One region of the Paenimyroides ceti genome, then DNA from elsewhere that is predicted to be linked to it. Evidence: riboswitches for the same ligand, from Rfam matches in the RefSeq annotation. Region 1 holds a riboswitch; the other holds the start of a gene.

The links. A riboswitch is a leader RNA that binds a small molecule or an ion and turns the genes downstream of it on or off. The one in region 1 is predicted to bind cobalamin.
Region 2: another riboswitch for cobalamin. It lies ahead of QW060_RS03220 (acyl-CoA thioesterase); the one in region 1 lies ahead of QW060_RS16375 (T9SS type A sorting domain-containing protein).

What each region holds. Positions count from the first base shown of each region.
Region 1 is NZ_JAUFQU010000001.1:3,334,423-3,342,705, reverse strand. It holds gene QW060_RS16380 (efflux transporter outer membrane subunit) at 1-1,467, shown strand, start outside; gene QW060_RS16375 (T9SS type A sorting domain-containing protein) at 1,503-2,591, opposite strand; cobalamin riboswitch at 2,696-2,853, opposite strand; gene QW060_RS16370 (energy transducer TonB) at 2,861-3,283, opposite strand; gene QW060_RS16365 (hypothetical protein) at 3,284-3,817, opposite strand; gene pth (aminoacyl-tRNA hydrolase) at 3,819-4,385, opposite strand; gene cls (cardiolipin synthase) at 4,433-5,896, shown strand; gene aspA (aspartate ammonia-lyase) at 5,899-7,296, opposite strand; gene QW060_RS16345 (NAD(P)H-binding protein) at 7,396-8,049, shown strand; gene QW060_RS16340 (YraN family protein) at 8,037-8,283, opposite strand, start outside.
Region 2 is NZ_JAUFQU010000001.1:690,301-698,583, forward strand. It holds gene QW060_RS03190 (endonuclease) at 1-261, opposite strand, end outside; gene QW060_RS03195 (RsmB/NOP family class I SAM-dependent RNA methyltransferase) at 284-1,498, opposite strand; gene QW060_RS03200 (HAD family hydrolase) at 1,634-2,290, shown strand; gene QW060_RS03205 (SRPBCC family protein) at 2,319-2,711, opposite strand; gene pyrE (orotate phosphoribosyltransferase) at 2,722-3,363, opposite strand; gene QW060_RS03215 (NUDIX hydrolase) at 3,371-3,964, shown strand; gene QW060_RS03220 (acyl-CoA thioesterase) at 4,038-4,430, opposite strand; cobalamin riboswitch at 4,554-4,685, opposite strand; gene QW060_RS03225 (GNAT family N-acetyltransferase) at 4,755-5,033, opposite strand; gene QW060_RS03230 (response regulator transcription factor) at 5,162-5,857, shown strand; gene QW060_RS03235 (sensor histidine kinase) at 5,857-7,233, shown strand; gene QW060_RS03240 (hypothetical protein) at 7,341-7,844, shown strand; gene QW060_RS03245 (hypothetical protein) at 7,852-8,283, shown strand, end outside.

The DNA of each region.
Region 1 (8,283 bases):
ACCCTTTATAACAATAAATATTACACGATTGGATTGAGCCTGCTTATGGTTTTAGTGCTGCATTCCTGTAAGCTTCAGAAAGAATATCAGGCTCCGGCTATTGAAGTACCGGATGCTTTCAGAGGTCAGGATTCCCTGCATGTTGCTACAGACAGTCTCGATGTTGCTGAGATTCAGTGGAAAGCGTATTTTGAAGACCCCTATCTTATCTCTTTGATTGAGCAGGGGCTTCAATATAACTTTGACATTCAAAAGGCGCTGAAAAACATTGAAATAAACAACCTCAGAGCCGGACAGGCAAATATGGAATGGCTTCCTTCTGTCAGTGCTACTTTAGGCAATGTAAATTATCAGTACCGTTCCAAAGATTTTTACAGTACGGCTTCTTCTAAATACTACAACACTCAGGGAAAAGAAGCTCCTGAAAACATGTATTGGTACACTATGCAGAATGCCAGTTCTCTGAATGTAAGCTGGGAAATAGATATCTGGGGTAAGATCAAAAATCAACGCGATGAAGTACTCGCAGGCTATCTGCAAACCAAAGAAGCCCAAAAGACAATACAAACCGAAATCATCAGTAAAATTGCTGAAGGATATTACAATCTGCTGTTGCTGAATGCGCAGCTTGAAGTTGCGCAATCGAATTATGAGCTTACTCAAAATACTCTAAAAATCGTTGATTTGCAATATCAGGCGGGTAACACCACAGCACTGGCAACACAGCAGACAAAATCACAGATGCTGGTAGCCAAGGCACTGATTCCTAATCTCAAGCAACAAATCGGGGTTCAGGAAAACGCATTGCGTTTGCTGATAGGTCAGTTTCCTGATGAAGTAAAATTCGGAAATGCCATGCTGTCTACACTCATTCCTAAAGATACCCTCACTATTGGTGTTCCGTTAGAACTGGTGCGTCACCGCCCTGATGTGGTAGCTGCTGAACTGGAGCTCGATGCCAAAAATGCCGTAGTGGGTGTTACACAGGCAAAGCGCTATCCGTCTCTGGAAATCAACCTCAGTGGAGGTGTCAACAGTATGCTTCCTGAAAATTGGTTCAACATACCCGGAGCCTTATTCGGAAGTGTTATTGGTGGGCTTACACAACCCGTATTCAGTAAAAAGAGATTAAAAACGGACTTTGAAGTGGCTAAAATTGAGCGTGAACAGGCTGAAATCGATTTACAGAAAACAGTTTATACTGCTATCACTGAAGTCTCTGACGCCCTTATTGTAATTAAAAATGTAGAAGAACAGCTTGCTATCGCAGAAGATCAGGTACAGACAACCAATCTGGCGATCAAACAATCCAACCTGCTTTTTAACAGCGGATATGCTACTTATCTGGAAGTAATCACGACACAGAAAGCAGCACTTGAAAATGAGCTGAACCTCAACAGAATAAAACATGCAAAACTACTTTCGCGTGTAAAATTATACAAATCGCTGGGTGGAGGCTGGCAATAAAAAAATGCGCTTTGGGTTCAAAGCGCATTTTTTTATTATTTTTTCCATAATTTTTGAGCCGTTCTCCCCGTCTCAGTCCATACTTCTATAATATATATTCCGGAACTCAAAGCAGATACATTCACTACCGTATCAGTTCCTTCCTGTATCTTTTTCCCGGTACTGCTATACACTGTATATTTTTTAAGTGGCTGCTCTGTCTTTAAGGTAACCGTCTCAACTGCCGGATTCGGATAGATGCTGAATGAAACCTTATGATGCTCCCCGTTTGCAAGAGTTCCTTCTTCACGAGGCGTAAAAGGTCGTCTTGAGCCCAGGCTCAGTCCAAGCCATTGCCCGTTTTGTAGAGCAACCTGAGCAATAACTGTTTCTTTCCAATCCGAGAGATCTGTTCCCGTATAAGATTTCCATTCTCCTGCCCCGCTATATGATGTCCAGTTGATTTCGCTAAGATGGGTAGCATCCATTACATAATCAAATGCATCGGCTTCTGTTTGTATCAGTTCTAAAGCTTCTTCTGCAGTTATCGTTTCTGTCTCATAGCGGATTCCAAAAACAAAAGAGTCTGCTCCGGCTTCAGAATCGGTTCCGAAATCAACCACAACAAGACTTTTATGGGTTCCTGTTCCAAACCAGGTAACAATATCTTCTTCTGAAAACCATTGTGAGCTGTAAGCCGCTACCGGTGTTGAAGGCTCTTCAATATCATCCGTCATCGCCGTCATACCAAACCACATACCGTCATATAGATCTGTATAGCCCACTCCGTTATTCATAGATAAATTTTCCAGTGATGTTCCGTCAAAAGTAGCCCAACCAAACTGATCCGGCAACTCGGTATGGTGGTTATAAGTAAGGGAAGATAAATATCCACTGTCAATCTGAGCCTGCAGCTTTGGTTCAGCAGCAAGAAGAGCATTCAGCATATCTTCTACTGTCAGATCTTCGTTTTCAAAACGGTATCCCCAGGCATAGGAATGAATGGTTTCTTCTCCTTTGAAATCCGCTACTAAAAAAGCTTTTTTAGTACCTTCTCCCACCCAAAACCGGATATCATTTTCTGTAAATTGTGCAAAAAGGGATTGTGTCAGTAATAACACGAAAAATAAGGTAATTTTTTTCATCCTAAATATGTTTGTTGTTAAATATACAGTATGACAACTTTTAGGATATAAAGAAAATAAAGCAGAGCCAATGCACTATTCTCATCAACTTTAACTCCCGAAAGTTTAATGTTGTGAAAATGGCAGGTATCCTGACTTGCGCCCTTTTTCTTATACAAGAATATGGTATCGCCTACAGTTGCGGGTACAGCTCAAGATTTGATGTAATCGTACTTGATTCCCTATTAATGAACAATGTTCAACCGATTTCGGCGCAAAAGTAGTAAAAATTATTCAGCGAGATTCAATGTAATGGGAAGAGAATAACGCGCTTTGACCGGTTTTCCGTGCTGATCGAGTCCGGGCTCAAATTTTCTGAGTAGCTTTACGACTCTTAATGCCTCCTGATCGCAAGGCACACACACTCCTTTTTTTATGGTGACATCAGCCACATTTCCTTCTTCATCCACAATAAATTCAACCATAATAGTTCCGGTAATGCCCTCATCTATAGCCTCACGCGGATAATTGTAACTCATGGCCACTGTACGGCCTATTGCTTCAATTCCACCGATATACTGAGGTTGTACCGAAAGTTCCGGAAAATCTGTGGTGTTTGATCCGCGACCGACAACAGGTACTATGCTGTCATTTTGTGCGTTGAGCAACTGTACGGAGCAAAAAAACATCACTATAAAAAATACGTTTTTCATCTATCGCACTTTAAAATTAAGTTCTTCAAAAAGCTGAGGTACCGCTGCCTTAAAGCGCACGCTTACCTGTGTTTCTTCCTCTGAATGGTCGATTTGTAAATCGCCTTGTGTTACTCTGAAATTGCCCGCAAACCCTTTACAGTAACATTGTCTTCCAAAAACCATAAAAACATTTTGCAAATCAGCATCCTTATATTCTTTTTTGAATGCCTCAGCCGGGATCTGGAAAAAGAGTTCTTCTGTATGAAAATCATCCTGATACTTTCCACTGGCCGTTTTTTCATATTTATAGTGAACGACATAACTGCCTTTCTGATCGATCACTTCCACATATACCTCTCTTCCATCTTCGCTTTCCCGAAGTGACAACGCTTTATCTTTAAGACGCTCTGCCGTGCAATTGCCTTGCTCCGGACATGGATTTTTGATTATTGCCGCCATCGTTTCTGCTGTTTTTGTTTCTGTTTTCCTATTAAACATAGCACAAGCTGTAAACAGATTGGCTAATAATAAATACAATATTGCCTTTTTCATACTATTTTCCGTTAAATGAAGTCATTGTATTTCCCAATCCAGCTAAAGCAAAGGATTTAACTGCTTCTGCAGCAACTTTGAGACGCTCTTTTAAAGCTTCCTTTTCCTCTTCTGTCCAGTCTCCCAATACATAATTTGCCTGCTGTCCCTTTTTAAACTCATCGCTGATTCCGAACCGGAAACGCGGATATTCTGTGGTACCCAATAGTGCCTGAATGCTTTTCAGACCGTTATGGCCACCATCTGAACCTTTTGGCTTGATGCGCAAAGTACCGAATGGCAGATTGAGATCATCCGTAATCACCAGCACATTTTCAGCGCTTATCTTTTCTTTTTCCATCCAATACTGTACCGCTTTTCCGGAAAGGTTCATATAGGTATTCGGTTTTAACAGCAATAAGGTTCTTCCTTTTATTTTTACCTCTGCCATACTTCCCAGTTTTACGGTTTGGTAATCTGCTCCCTCTTCATTTGCTAAAAAATCCACTACTTTAAAACCGATGTTATGGCGTGTATTTACATATTCGGCTCCGATGTTGCCCAAACCGACGATTAAAAACTTTTTCATTTGCTGTTTTATTTTTCTAAATTACAAAGGTATTAAGAAATAGCAAAATGGAATACATACATTTGATATGGGATTTTATAAAAGAATGGTACTGGATACCTATATCTCTGATTTATATTTCTGTTATCATCACTATCCTCATTGAAAACCGCAATCCGGAAAAAACGATTGCATGGATTCTTATCATCGTATTTGTTCCGTTGCTCGGTATTTTGTTTTATTATCTGTTTGGACAGAAATTCCAGAAAGAAAAATATTTCCGGAAACTGGACAAACATCTTCAGCAGGAGATTCTCACGCGTTGGAAAGATTTGCATCCCATCATGGAAAAAGAAGTTCAGGCCATTGGAGAGCCTTTTGGAAGTGTTTTTCAATATTTGGTAAACACCCGTTCTTCTTCCCTTACGCTGAAAAATAAAATATCCTTACTCTTCAATGGTGAGCAAAAGTTTCCGGTCTTGTTGGAAGCTATGGAAAATGCCCGACACCATATCCATCTGGAATACTATATTTTTGATGATGATACTACAGGCCGTACGTTTATAGAACTGATGAAGAAAAAAGTGAAGGAGGGTGTTATTGTGCGGTTGATGACCGATGATTTTGGTTCTCCCCGGCTTTCAAAACTGCGCAAGGAACTGCTGGACAGCGGTATTGATTTTCAGGTGTTTTTGCCCGTGCATTTCAATTCTCTTGCCAACAGCAATTACAGAAATCACCGCAAAATTGCCATTATTGACGGCAACATCGGCTTTACGGGCGGTATCAATATTTCTGATAAATATTATAACCAAACCCCTCCAAAAAACAAAAATACCCTGTACTGGAGAGATACCAGTGTCCGTCTGGAAGGAGATGCGGTACGCCTGCTTGAAATTTATTTTTTTATGAACTGGCGTATTACACGCGGTGCTCTGTATCATCTTGACGAAAACTATCTGAAAGAGACAACTCTACCATCCTCTATTCCGGTTTCTTTTGCCCTTACGTCACCCGGAGAACTGATTCCGTCCGGTATGGAATCCGTTATTGCAGCTATTATGAAAGCCAAGACTTCTGTACGCATTTGCACTCCTTACTTTATTCCCGGAGAAGCTTTTAAATCGGCTTTGATGATTGCAGCTTCCAAAGGGGTACATATAGAACTCATGCTGCCTTTAACAGGAGATTCTACCGTGGTACAATATGCATCGCTTTCTTTTCTGAAACCGCTGTTAGAACGCAACGTAGAGGTGTTTTTATATGAAAAAGGATTTATGCATGCCAAAACCGTAGTTGTAGATGACCAGCTTTCTTTTGTAGGTACGATGAACCTTGATATCCGCAGTTTTTATATCAACTTTGAAATTACGTCTTTAATATTGTGTGAAAAGACAGCAGCCGAGCTGAACAGACAGTTTGATGAAGACCGTTTGGTATCACGCCGTATGACGCTCAACAGCTGGACTAATGAAAAATGGTATAAAAAGGGGTTCGCCTCTGTATGCAGACTGCTTGCCCCTTTGTTATAAGATCAGATATGAGGTCCGAGCATGTTTTTCGGATCCAGTATTTCGTTTAGTTTTTCCTCAGTAAGCAGTTGATGCTCCAAAACGAGATCGTATACACTGCGCCCTGTTTCCAATGCTTCTTTGGCAATTTTTGTACTTGCTTTGTATCCGATATGCGGATTCAATGCCGTTACAATCCCGATACTGTTTTGCACTTCCTGACGCAGATGTTCGGTATTGGCAATAATACCTTCTACACATTCTGTTCGCAGTGTGCGTATGGCGTTGGTAAGGTACTGAATGGATTCCATGATTGAAAAAGCAATTATGGGCTCCATTACGTTTAACTGTAACTGTCCGGCTTCCGCGGCGAACGTTACCGTAAGGTCGTTTCCGATGACTTTAAAACACACCTGATTGACTACCTCCGGTATTACTGGATTCACTTTACCCGGCATGATGGAAGATCCCGGCTGTTTAGGTGGTAATTTCAGCTCAAACAATCCGGTTCTGGGTCCCGAAGCAAGCAGACGCAAATCGTTGCATATTTTGGAAAGCTTGATGGACAGCCTTTTGAGTCCCGATGAATATTCGACAAAGGCGCTGGTATCGGAAGTGGCCTCCACGAGATTCTCCGCCAGTTTTACCGGTTCATTGGTAATCGCAGCTATTTTTGAAGTACACAGTTGTGCATAATCCGGGATGGCATTTAAGCCTGTGCCGATTGCCGTAGCCCCCATGTTGATTTCCAAAAGGTTTAAAGCGCTTCGGGTAATGGATTGTATTTCCTTTTTAAAGGTGATCGAAAATCCTTCAAATTCCTGTCCCAAGGTCATTGGAACGGCATCCTGCAACTGTGTTCTACCCATTTTGATCACGTTTTCAAACTCTGCTGCTTTTTTATCAAAAGCAAAATAGAGTTTTTCCAAAGCTGCTAACAGTTGTTTGTTCATTTCAAACAAGGCGAGTTTTAACGCAGACGGATAGGCATCATTCGTCGACTGCGAAAGGTTGACGTGATCATTCGGCGAACAATACTGGTAATCTCCTTTTTCTTTGCCCAGATATTCCAAGGCAATATTGGCAATTACTTCATTCGCATTCATGTTGACGGAAGTCCCCGCTCCGCCCTGAATCATATCAATCGGAAACTGGTCTGTAAACCGACCTTCCATGAGCTCATTACAGGCGTAACTAATGGCTTTGTATATGTCTTCGTTAAGAATGCCCAGTTCAAAATTAGCCTGCGCCGCTCCGAGCTTTACTACAGCCAGTGCTTTTATAAATTCAGGATAATGGGCAAGTTGGTGATTGGATATTTTAAAGTTGTTGATGGCTCTTTGAGTCTGAACGCCAAAGTAGGCATCCACGGGAATATTAAGTTCCCCTAACAAGTCAGATTCTACTCTATATGCTTGCATAACACTTGGTTTGATTAGTTGTTCTAAAATACAAAATATGCTGTGATCTCTGCTATTGTTTAGCAAATTTTTAATACATTGCTTTTATAAACATTTTTTATGAAAGCATTAGTAATCGGAGCCACGGGAGCCACCGGAAAACCATTGGTTGAAAACTTATTGAATGATCCTTTTTTTGAAGAGGTAATTGTATTTGTGAGAAAGGCACCTGCTGCGGTTCACGAAAAGTTAATCGTGCATGTGGTCGATTTTAATGCAATGGAGCAATGGCGTGATCTGATTACGGGAGATGTGGTTTTTTCGTGTATGGGAACTACGATAAAAGAGGCGAAAACGAAAGCCAATCAATGGAAGATCGATTATGAATATCCGTATCAATTTGCAAAATATGCCAAAGAGAATGGGTGTAATACGCATGTTCTGGTTTCGTCTTACGGGGCTTCTTCCCAGAGCCGGATGTTTTACCCGCAGATGAAAGGCAAGCTTGAAGAGGCTATAAAAGCCTTAGCCTATTCCTGCAATATTGTTTTTCAACCGGGTGTGCTGATCCGAAAAAATACGGACCGTGCTATGGAGCAACTTTCAGTGGGTCTGATTCGCTTTCTCAACAAATTGGGAATCTATCGCTCGTATGAACCGTTACCCACAGAAGACCTCGCTTCTGCAATGATTGCTGCAGCCAAAGAAAATACTTCGGGTGAATATGTCTATGCGCTGGACGCCATCAGAAAAACCTGGCTTCACAAAGGATAAAAAGCTTCCTGTATGTGTTCAATTGCAGTTCCCTCAGGTGTAAACTGTACGGCAATGATGTCAAACCGTGCGTGAACATCCAGATCTCTTTGGGTGATATACGCGTCAAATGCCGCAATGAGTCTTTTTATTTTGGTCTGATTTACAAAATCCTGAGGCAAACCATACGCTGCAGATGAACGGGTTTTTACCTCAACGGCTATCAATGTGTTTTGTAAACGTGCAATAATGTCT
Region 2 (8,283 bases), 2.6 Mb from region 1:
TTGTCCGGTTGTAACACCCGGATGTCCGTAGATAAGTAGTACCTGACTTGAATTGTCCGGATTTTCATCTACCACTTTTAAAGCACTCCATATTTGTTCGTACGATAGATTTTTCGTGTGCGTATTGGTGATTTTGGTTGCCAATGCCTGTTTTAGTGCAGCACCGTTTTGGGTAAAATCAATATTGTTGTAATAAGGTTGCTGTGCAAAAGTTAGGGATGAAACCAATAACAGCAAAGCTGAAGTATAGAAATTTTTCATCTTCTATGATTTTAATGTTTGTTTATTTTATTCTTTCCATTAAGGCCATATAAAATCCGTCAAATCCGGATTCGCTTGCCAATACTTTGTGATCTTTTATCAGCTGGAAGTTTTTCCCTGTTTCTGTCGTTAAGAAATGGTTTACCTGTTCCTGATTTTCAGATGGCAGTACAGAGCAGGTAGCATATACCAACTTTCCGCCTACTTTTACCATTTTGGAATAATCCTGTAAAACCTCGCGTTGCGTTTGCTTAATCTGGTCGATAAATTCAGGCTGAAGTTTCCATTTACTGTCCGGATTTCTTTTTAGTACGCCTAAACCTGAACAAGGAGCATCGATGAGAACACGATCTGCTTTATCATGTAGTTTCTTGATTACTTTAGTAGAATCAATAATGCGGTATTCAATATTAAAGGCACCGTTTCTTCTGGCGCGCAGTTTTAATTGTTTCTGTTTGCTCTCATACAGATCCATTGCAATGATCTGCCCTTTGTTTTCCATGATAGAAGCAATATGAAGTGTTTTACCGCCTGCACCTGCACAGGCATCCACAACACGCATTCCCGGTTTCACATCCAGAAACGGAGCTACCAGCTGTGAAGAACCGTCCTGTACTTCAAAAAGACCTTCTTTAAATAGATCTGTCATGAATACATTAGCTCTTTCTTTCAGAATCAGTGCGTCATCATATCCGTCATGAAATTCCGTTTCAATTTCCAGATCCATGAGCTGTGCTCTGAGTTTTTCTTTAGTGGTTTTAAGAGTGTTTACCCGTAAAACAACTTTTGCCTGTTGGTTTTGGGCTGCCAGTTCTTTGGTCCAGAGTTCTTCTCCCAATTCTTTTACTCCAAGCTCATCCATCCAGTCCGGAATAGATTCTCTGTATTTACGCGTTTTAGATAACTCGTCAAAACGGCCTTTTATTTTTCGTGCCGGTGTATTTTCAAAATATTTCCAATCGGGTAAAGTGATGCCTCTCAATACCGCCCAAACGGCAAATATGCGCCATATATCATCTCGTGTAAAAGGTTCTTTAACCTCTGCAATTTCGGTATATAAACGTTTCCAGCGTACCACTTCATAGATGGTTTCTGCAACGAACTTGCGATCACTGCTTCCCCAGCGTTTGTCCTTTTTCAAAGCTCTGGCTACAACCTTATCAGCGTATTCACCTTCATTAAAGATCGCTAATAAAGAATCAATAACCGTAAAAACTAAATTTCTGTGTAATCTCATTATTTTTTAAATAAGCCTACAAAGATACGTAATTTTGAAAAGGAAAAATTTAAATAGTGTTAATAATCCAATAGATTTTCTCAGGCATTTTTTTATTGGGCTTTGTGTCGTAAATTTGCATAAAACAACAACAACATGGTTAAAACGGTTATATTTGATATGGATGGCGTAATAGTAGACACTGAGCCTGTTCATAAATACGCCTATTTCAGACATTTTGAGGAATTGAATATCGATGTATCAGAGGCTATGTATGCCACTTTTACCGGAAATTCTACTAGAAATGTTTTCCAAAAATTAAAAAATACGTTTGATCTTCAGGAAGAAGTAGAAAATCTTATTCTAAGAAAACGCAGTCTTTTCAATGATGCATTTGATACAAAACCTGATTTAGAGCTCATTCCGGGGGTTTTTGATCTGATTAAAGATTTACACGCCCATGATATTGAATTGATACTGGCTTCATCGGCATCCAAAGGAACTATTGAAAGGGTATTTAACCGTTTTGGATTACATCCTTATTTTTCTCATAAAGTAAGTGGAGAAGATTTTCCAAAGTCAAAACCGGATCCTGCGATTTTTTTACATGCTGCTTCTTTGGCTACCTGTATAAAAGACGAGTGTGTTATCATTGAAGACAGCACCAACGGTGTAAAAGCGGCTGTAGCCGCTGATATTTTCTGTATTGGGTATAACAGTGAAAATTCCAAGCTTCAAAGTCTTGATGGAGCGGGATATTTTGTCCATGATTTCAAACATATAAATGCCGGAATCATTAAAACACTGAAATAAAAAAAGAACCTTTAAGGTTCTTTTTTTATTATAGTTTAGACATATTGTTAGCCAGTGTTTCAATAAATTTACTGATAGGACCTTTAATCATCATGGCCATCATGGCATTAAAGGTGCCTTCAAATAAGAGCTGAATCTCCGTTGATTCTGTTCCTTTTTCCTCTATGTTAGCTGTAAGTGTAAAAGGAATTTTATCACTTGCTGCGCCTAAAATGATTTGAGTATTCGGAGTCTGTTGTTTTTTTACCAGTTTGATTTCCGGCATCCCTTTCAATCCGAAGATAAAGCAGTTTTCATCTACTACTTCAAATTTAGAAGTATTCTCCGGCATCAATTTTTCAAAATTTTTGATATCATTCAGCGCATTAAAAATATAAGCTGCTGATTTCTCTACACTAACTTTTGGACTTTCTAAATTCATATCTTCTTGTTTAATTATTCCACCCTGCAGGATCAGAACTCCATACTTTGAGTGTTTCGTGTTCTTCTTCGGAAATATAATTTTTTAATACGGCTGTTTTTAGTAAAGTAGGATAGTTGCTCAACGTGGTAAGTGCCACTCCTGCATTTTTGAAATTTTCTGCAGCTACGTCAAATCCATACGTAAAAATAGCTACCATTCCCAGAATTTCAGCTCCGTTTTCTTTTAAAGCTTCTACAGCCTGTAAGCTGCTCTTTCCGGTGCTGATCAGATCCTCTATAACCACTACGGATTGCCCTTTTGTGAAAGCGCCTTCAATCTGGTTTTGTCTTCCGTGTTTTTTCGGTTCCGGGCGTACATAAACAAAAGGTAAATTTAGGGCTTCTGCTACCAGTAAACCAATACCGATAGCTCCGGTTGCTACTCCGGCAATCACATCCGGTTTACCATACTTTTGCTCTATATTGGCGGCAAATTCATTTTTTAAAAAAGTTCTTATCTCTGGAAATGAAAGAGTTATGCGGTTGTCGCAATAAATTGGCGATTTCCATCCCGAAGCCCATGTAAAAGGATTTTTAGGATTTAATTTAATTGCGTTAATTTGTAAAAGCAATTCGGCCGTTTTCTGTGCTGTGTTGTCATTAAAAATCATACTACAAATGTATAAAGTTTTTATCAACGACAAACCTCTTTTACTGACAAATAAATTAGAAAAAGAAACCGATTTTCAGCTTTTTTTACTTGAAAGTGCCGATATAAATAAAATCATTGTAAAATTTTATCAGAATAAAATTCAGAAAGCCATTTTATACCATCCTGATGAAGAAAAGATTCTTAAAAAGCTCAAAGAAAAGATCACGGTAAACAAAGCCGGAGGCGGACTGGTTCGCAACTCGGAAGGTAAAGTCCTCTTTATCCTCAGAAATGGAAAGTGGGATTTGCCAAAGGGAGGAACTGAGAAAGGGGAAACGATTGAGCAAACCGCTATTCGGGAAGTAGAAGAAGAAACAGGAGTACAGGGATTATCTATAGTTGAAAAATTGCAGAAAACCTATCACGTATTTAAACGAAACGGGGAATACAGACTTAAAATCACCCGTTGGTTTGAAATGAAAACCGATTATACGGGACATCTGATGGGACAAGCTGAAGAAGGTATTGAAAAAGTTGTATGGCTGGATAAAGAAGAAATAAAAGAAGCACTGAAAAATTCATATGAAAATATCAAGCTGCTTTTTGAAGAAGAAGCATAATGCCTCTTTGGATTAACAAACGGTAATAAAAAAGGTATCATATCGCAATTTTATGATACCTTTTTTAATTTATCTATTGTTTGAAATGGATAGGAGTTGGTTTCTTATTTTCGTCGATTGCCACGAAAGTAAACTGTCCTGTAATTGCTTTTTCACGTTTTTCAGAATACATTTCTTCAATGTATATCTCTACATAAACTACGAGACTGGTATTACCTACTCTTGTAACACGACCAATAAGTTCTACAAAAGTTCCTGCGGGAATCGGTTTGGTGAAATCGATTTTCTCACTGCTGATCGTTACCATTTTTTGTCTTGAAAATCGGGTAGCAGTAATAAAAGCTACTTCGTCCATCATGTGCATGGCTGTACCTCCGAAAAGAGTATCATAATGATTGGTAGTGTTAGGGAATACCGCTTTGAAAATGTGGGTTTCTGAATTCTGAATTCGTTCTTCTAAAGTCATTTTGTAAGATATAGTTTATAAAATTAATTACAGCAATATCCGAAACAGAACGCATACTGAGAACATACCTTTTTACAAAGGTATTTCAGGCTCTCAGACAGCTACTTCAATCGCGAAAGTATTGCCTTTATGTTTTTTAAGGATAGTAATCTGACTTATATTTAAAAAAATATTTACAGTTGCGCGACAGTTCATGATTCTCACATGATTCCCTAATTAAAAAACCGGAGTTTTTCCTTAAAAATTTCAGCAAATATAGACCTTATTAACCGATTTTAATCGATTAATGGTTTATAAAATTTCTAAAAATAAAAGACGTACTGTTTAGAGTACGTCCTGAAGATCTTGATTCTTATCAAAGGTAGCTTTGGCAAACGGGCACAGCGGAATGATTTTGAGATTGTTTTTTCTCGCATAGTCAACTGCTGCAAGAACCATTTTCTTTCCAACTCCCTGTCCGTTAAATTCCGGGTTTACTTCCGTATGATCAATGATAAATTTAGTGTCACCTACCCAGGTATAGGTCATACGACCTGCTTCAGCGTCATTTTCTGAAGCCTTGAAATACCCCTTATGTCCTTCGTTGATCTGTTCAATGTTCATGATATATTTTTTATATCTTTAAAGATACTAATTTATTTCAGATTAAAATCTAATCGCATTCTAATCTCGAAAAACATGATAATTTGTGTAACTCTTGGTATTTTTGTAAAATGCCTAATGCTGATTTTATGAATACGATATTACTTGTTGAAGACGAACCTCATGTAGCCGACCTAATCAAGCAGAGTCTTGAAGAAGAAGGATACCAGGTCATCCATGCTTTTGACGGAATTGACGGAATGAATATTCTTAAAAAACAAACGGTTCATCTGTTGATTTTAGATATTTTATTGCCCAAAATGAACGGTCTTGAAGTATGCCGGCAGATACGGAGTGAAGGCTATCTTGATCTGCCTATTCTGATTCTAACGGCTTTGGGTAGTGCTGAGAACATTGTATTGGGGTTAGACACCGGAGCAGATGATTATCTGGCAAAACCTTTCAAGCTTATTGAACTCAAGGCTCGTATCCGGACTTTGTTGCGAAGAAGTGAGCTGTTTGAAAACACTTCTGCAAAGGGACACGATCTTTATAAATTTGCCGATCTCGAATTAAACGATTATACTAAAAAACTTACCAGAGGCGGGCAGGAAATATCCCTTACCTCTACAGAATACAGGCTGTTGCTGAAATTTATGAAAAATCCGACCAAAGTATTGAGCCGTACGGATCTTTTGGATGATGTATGGGGCATTAATTTCGATATCGGAACCAATGTAGTAGATGTATATGTAAACTATCTGCGAAAAAAACTGGACAAACACGGCAATCAAAAACTCATACATACCATTACCGGTATGGGATATGTATTAAAAGAAAACTAATGAAAACGTATAGTAAAACCGTTTTAGTCATCATTACCGTATTTGTGGTATATACCTTGCTTTTCAGCGGTTATATTTATTATTCCTTTTCTAATTTTGCTTTTACAGACTTCTACAAAAGACTGGAATTAAGGGTTTCAACAACCGCTGTAATGCAATTGGGGGATGCACAGGAATCCGTAAATGTGGAGGAAGTTTATAAAGATTATCTGGAGAAATTACCCCATCAAAAAGAGTATATCATTCCTTTGACTAAAGCCGGAAAGGATACAGTGCGCACAAAAGGTATTCCAAAACAACTCCTTCAGGATGCGCTGAACAACGGCAAAGCAAATTTTAATCAAGGTAAACTTTTTTATTCGGCATTGCTGTATAAAGACAAACAGCAGCAGGAATATATGGTAGTAGTTTCTGCAGAAAATTATTTTTACAATCATCATATTACGTATCTGCGCAATCTGCTTATTACTTCACTCGCATTTTCAGTATTACTGATTGTGATTGTTTCTCATTTTGTATTCCGAACCCTGATTCGCCCAGTTAGAAATATTATCAATGAAGTAAATAAAATAGGTTCCGAAAATTTACATTTGCGTTTGGTTTCTCCTACGAGTAATAATGGAGATCCCATCAGTGAGCTTACAAACACCTTCAATGATATGCTCAACCGTTTGGAAACTTCTTTTGAAACGCAGAAAAATTTCATCAGCAATGCTTCTCACGAGCTCAATACGCCCTTAACCTCTATTATGGCAGAGGCGGAACTTGCCTTGTCAAAAAAGAGAACTTCTGAAGAATATGAAACTGCTTTGGCAAAAATCCTTGAAGAAGCAGACAAGTTGGAACAGAAAACCAAAGCATTACTATATCTTGCGAGAACAGGCTTTGATGGTAAATCTCAAAAGTTTTCAAAAGTACGTGTAGATGAAATCCTGTTGGAGGTAAAAGACAATCTTCAAAGCGTCAATTCTAATTTCAAAATAAAGATGGATTTCAGTCTGTTGCCGGAAAACCCTGAAAAGCTTAAGATAAAAGGAAACGGACCTTTGCTGCATCTGGCAATATCCAATATCGTTTCCAATGCCTGTAAATACTCCAATCATCAGCAGGTATATCTGGCATTAGGAGCTTCAGACAATTCGGTTGTTATAATCATTAAAGACCATGGAATCGGAATCCCTGAGCGCGAAATACAATATATTTATGATCCGTATTTCAGAGCATCCAATACATCCAACTATGAAGGTTACGGAATCGGATTGCCTTTGAGCCGTAACATTATACTCATGCATAAAGGTGAACTTATTGTCCGTTCAATTGAAGGTGTAGGCACGACCGTGCAAATAAACCTACCAATCGGAGATTATAAATTATAATTCTAATCACTTTCTAATAATTCTGCTATTTTCTAATCACTTTATAATTTCATTCTAAAAAGTTTCTAATGGCTGCGGTAGTAGCTTTGTAATAAATAATTACAGATATGGAAACAGTAAAGAAAATAGTAATTCCAACGGATTTTTCCGTTAAATCTCTGAATCTGGTAGTAGATGTGATCAAAAAATATCCGTCATCTGTGTTAGACATTGTTTTGGTACACGGGTATGAAACATCTAATTCCATTTCCGATCTGCTTTTTTTTTCAAAAGGAAAAGTATTGGAAAAGCTACAGACTTCAGAATTTAAAAAATCCTGTAAACTTATTCAGAATACCTACCAGTCGCGTATCAACAGTTTTAAGGTAGATCTTATCACCGGAGATTGCAGACGCTACTTTAATAATTATATAGAAATCAATGCTGTTGATGAGGTGGTACTGCCTGTAGGAAATAAAATGAGGCTTAAAGGAAGTCAGAGTTTTCATTTAAACCATCTGATTTCTCATTCGAAATGTTCAGTCTTATCGCTGGATTATGCACACAAACTGGTGTTAGAATTAGAAAATACAGAACAACTGGCTAATTTATTTTTATCTAAAGCAGAATAATTAAATTATGAAACTATCTTTTGCATATGGTGTGATCGCATTTTTGCTTTTTTGCTCTTGCGTAATTCTGATTCGGGAAGAAAGTCCTGAACAGATGCTTGTGGGCAAATGGCAGGAAGTATCATGGGAATTAGAGCGAGTGAATTCAGAAGATGTAAAAACAAATGCTGAATCTATAGGATGGCAAAAACAGGAAATCTGTGGTGATATGATCATCCATGACGCAGAAATATGGGAGTTTGATGCAAAAAAGCAGCTGACCCTTATCAAACAGGATGACTCTGTAGAAAAGTTGAAATGGAATGTAAAAGGCCGTGGACATATTCTTGAATTAAAACATTCCGATAAGAAAATAGAAGATTTTCAGGTACATGAACTTACCAAAGATAGATTGGTTATTTATTTCAATTTTGATCTGCAGATTCGCGGAATCGTAAAA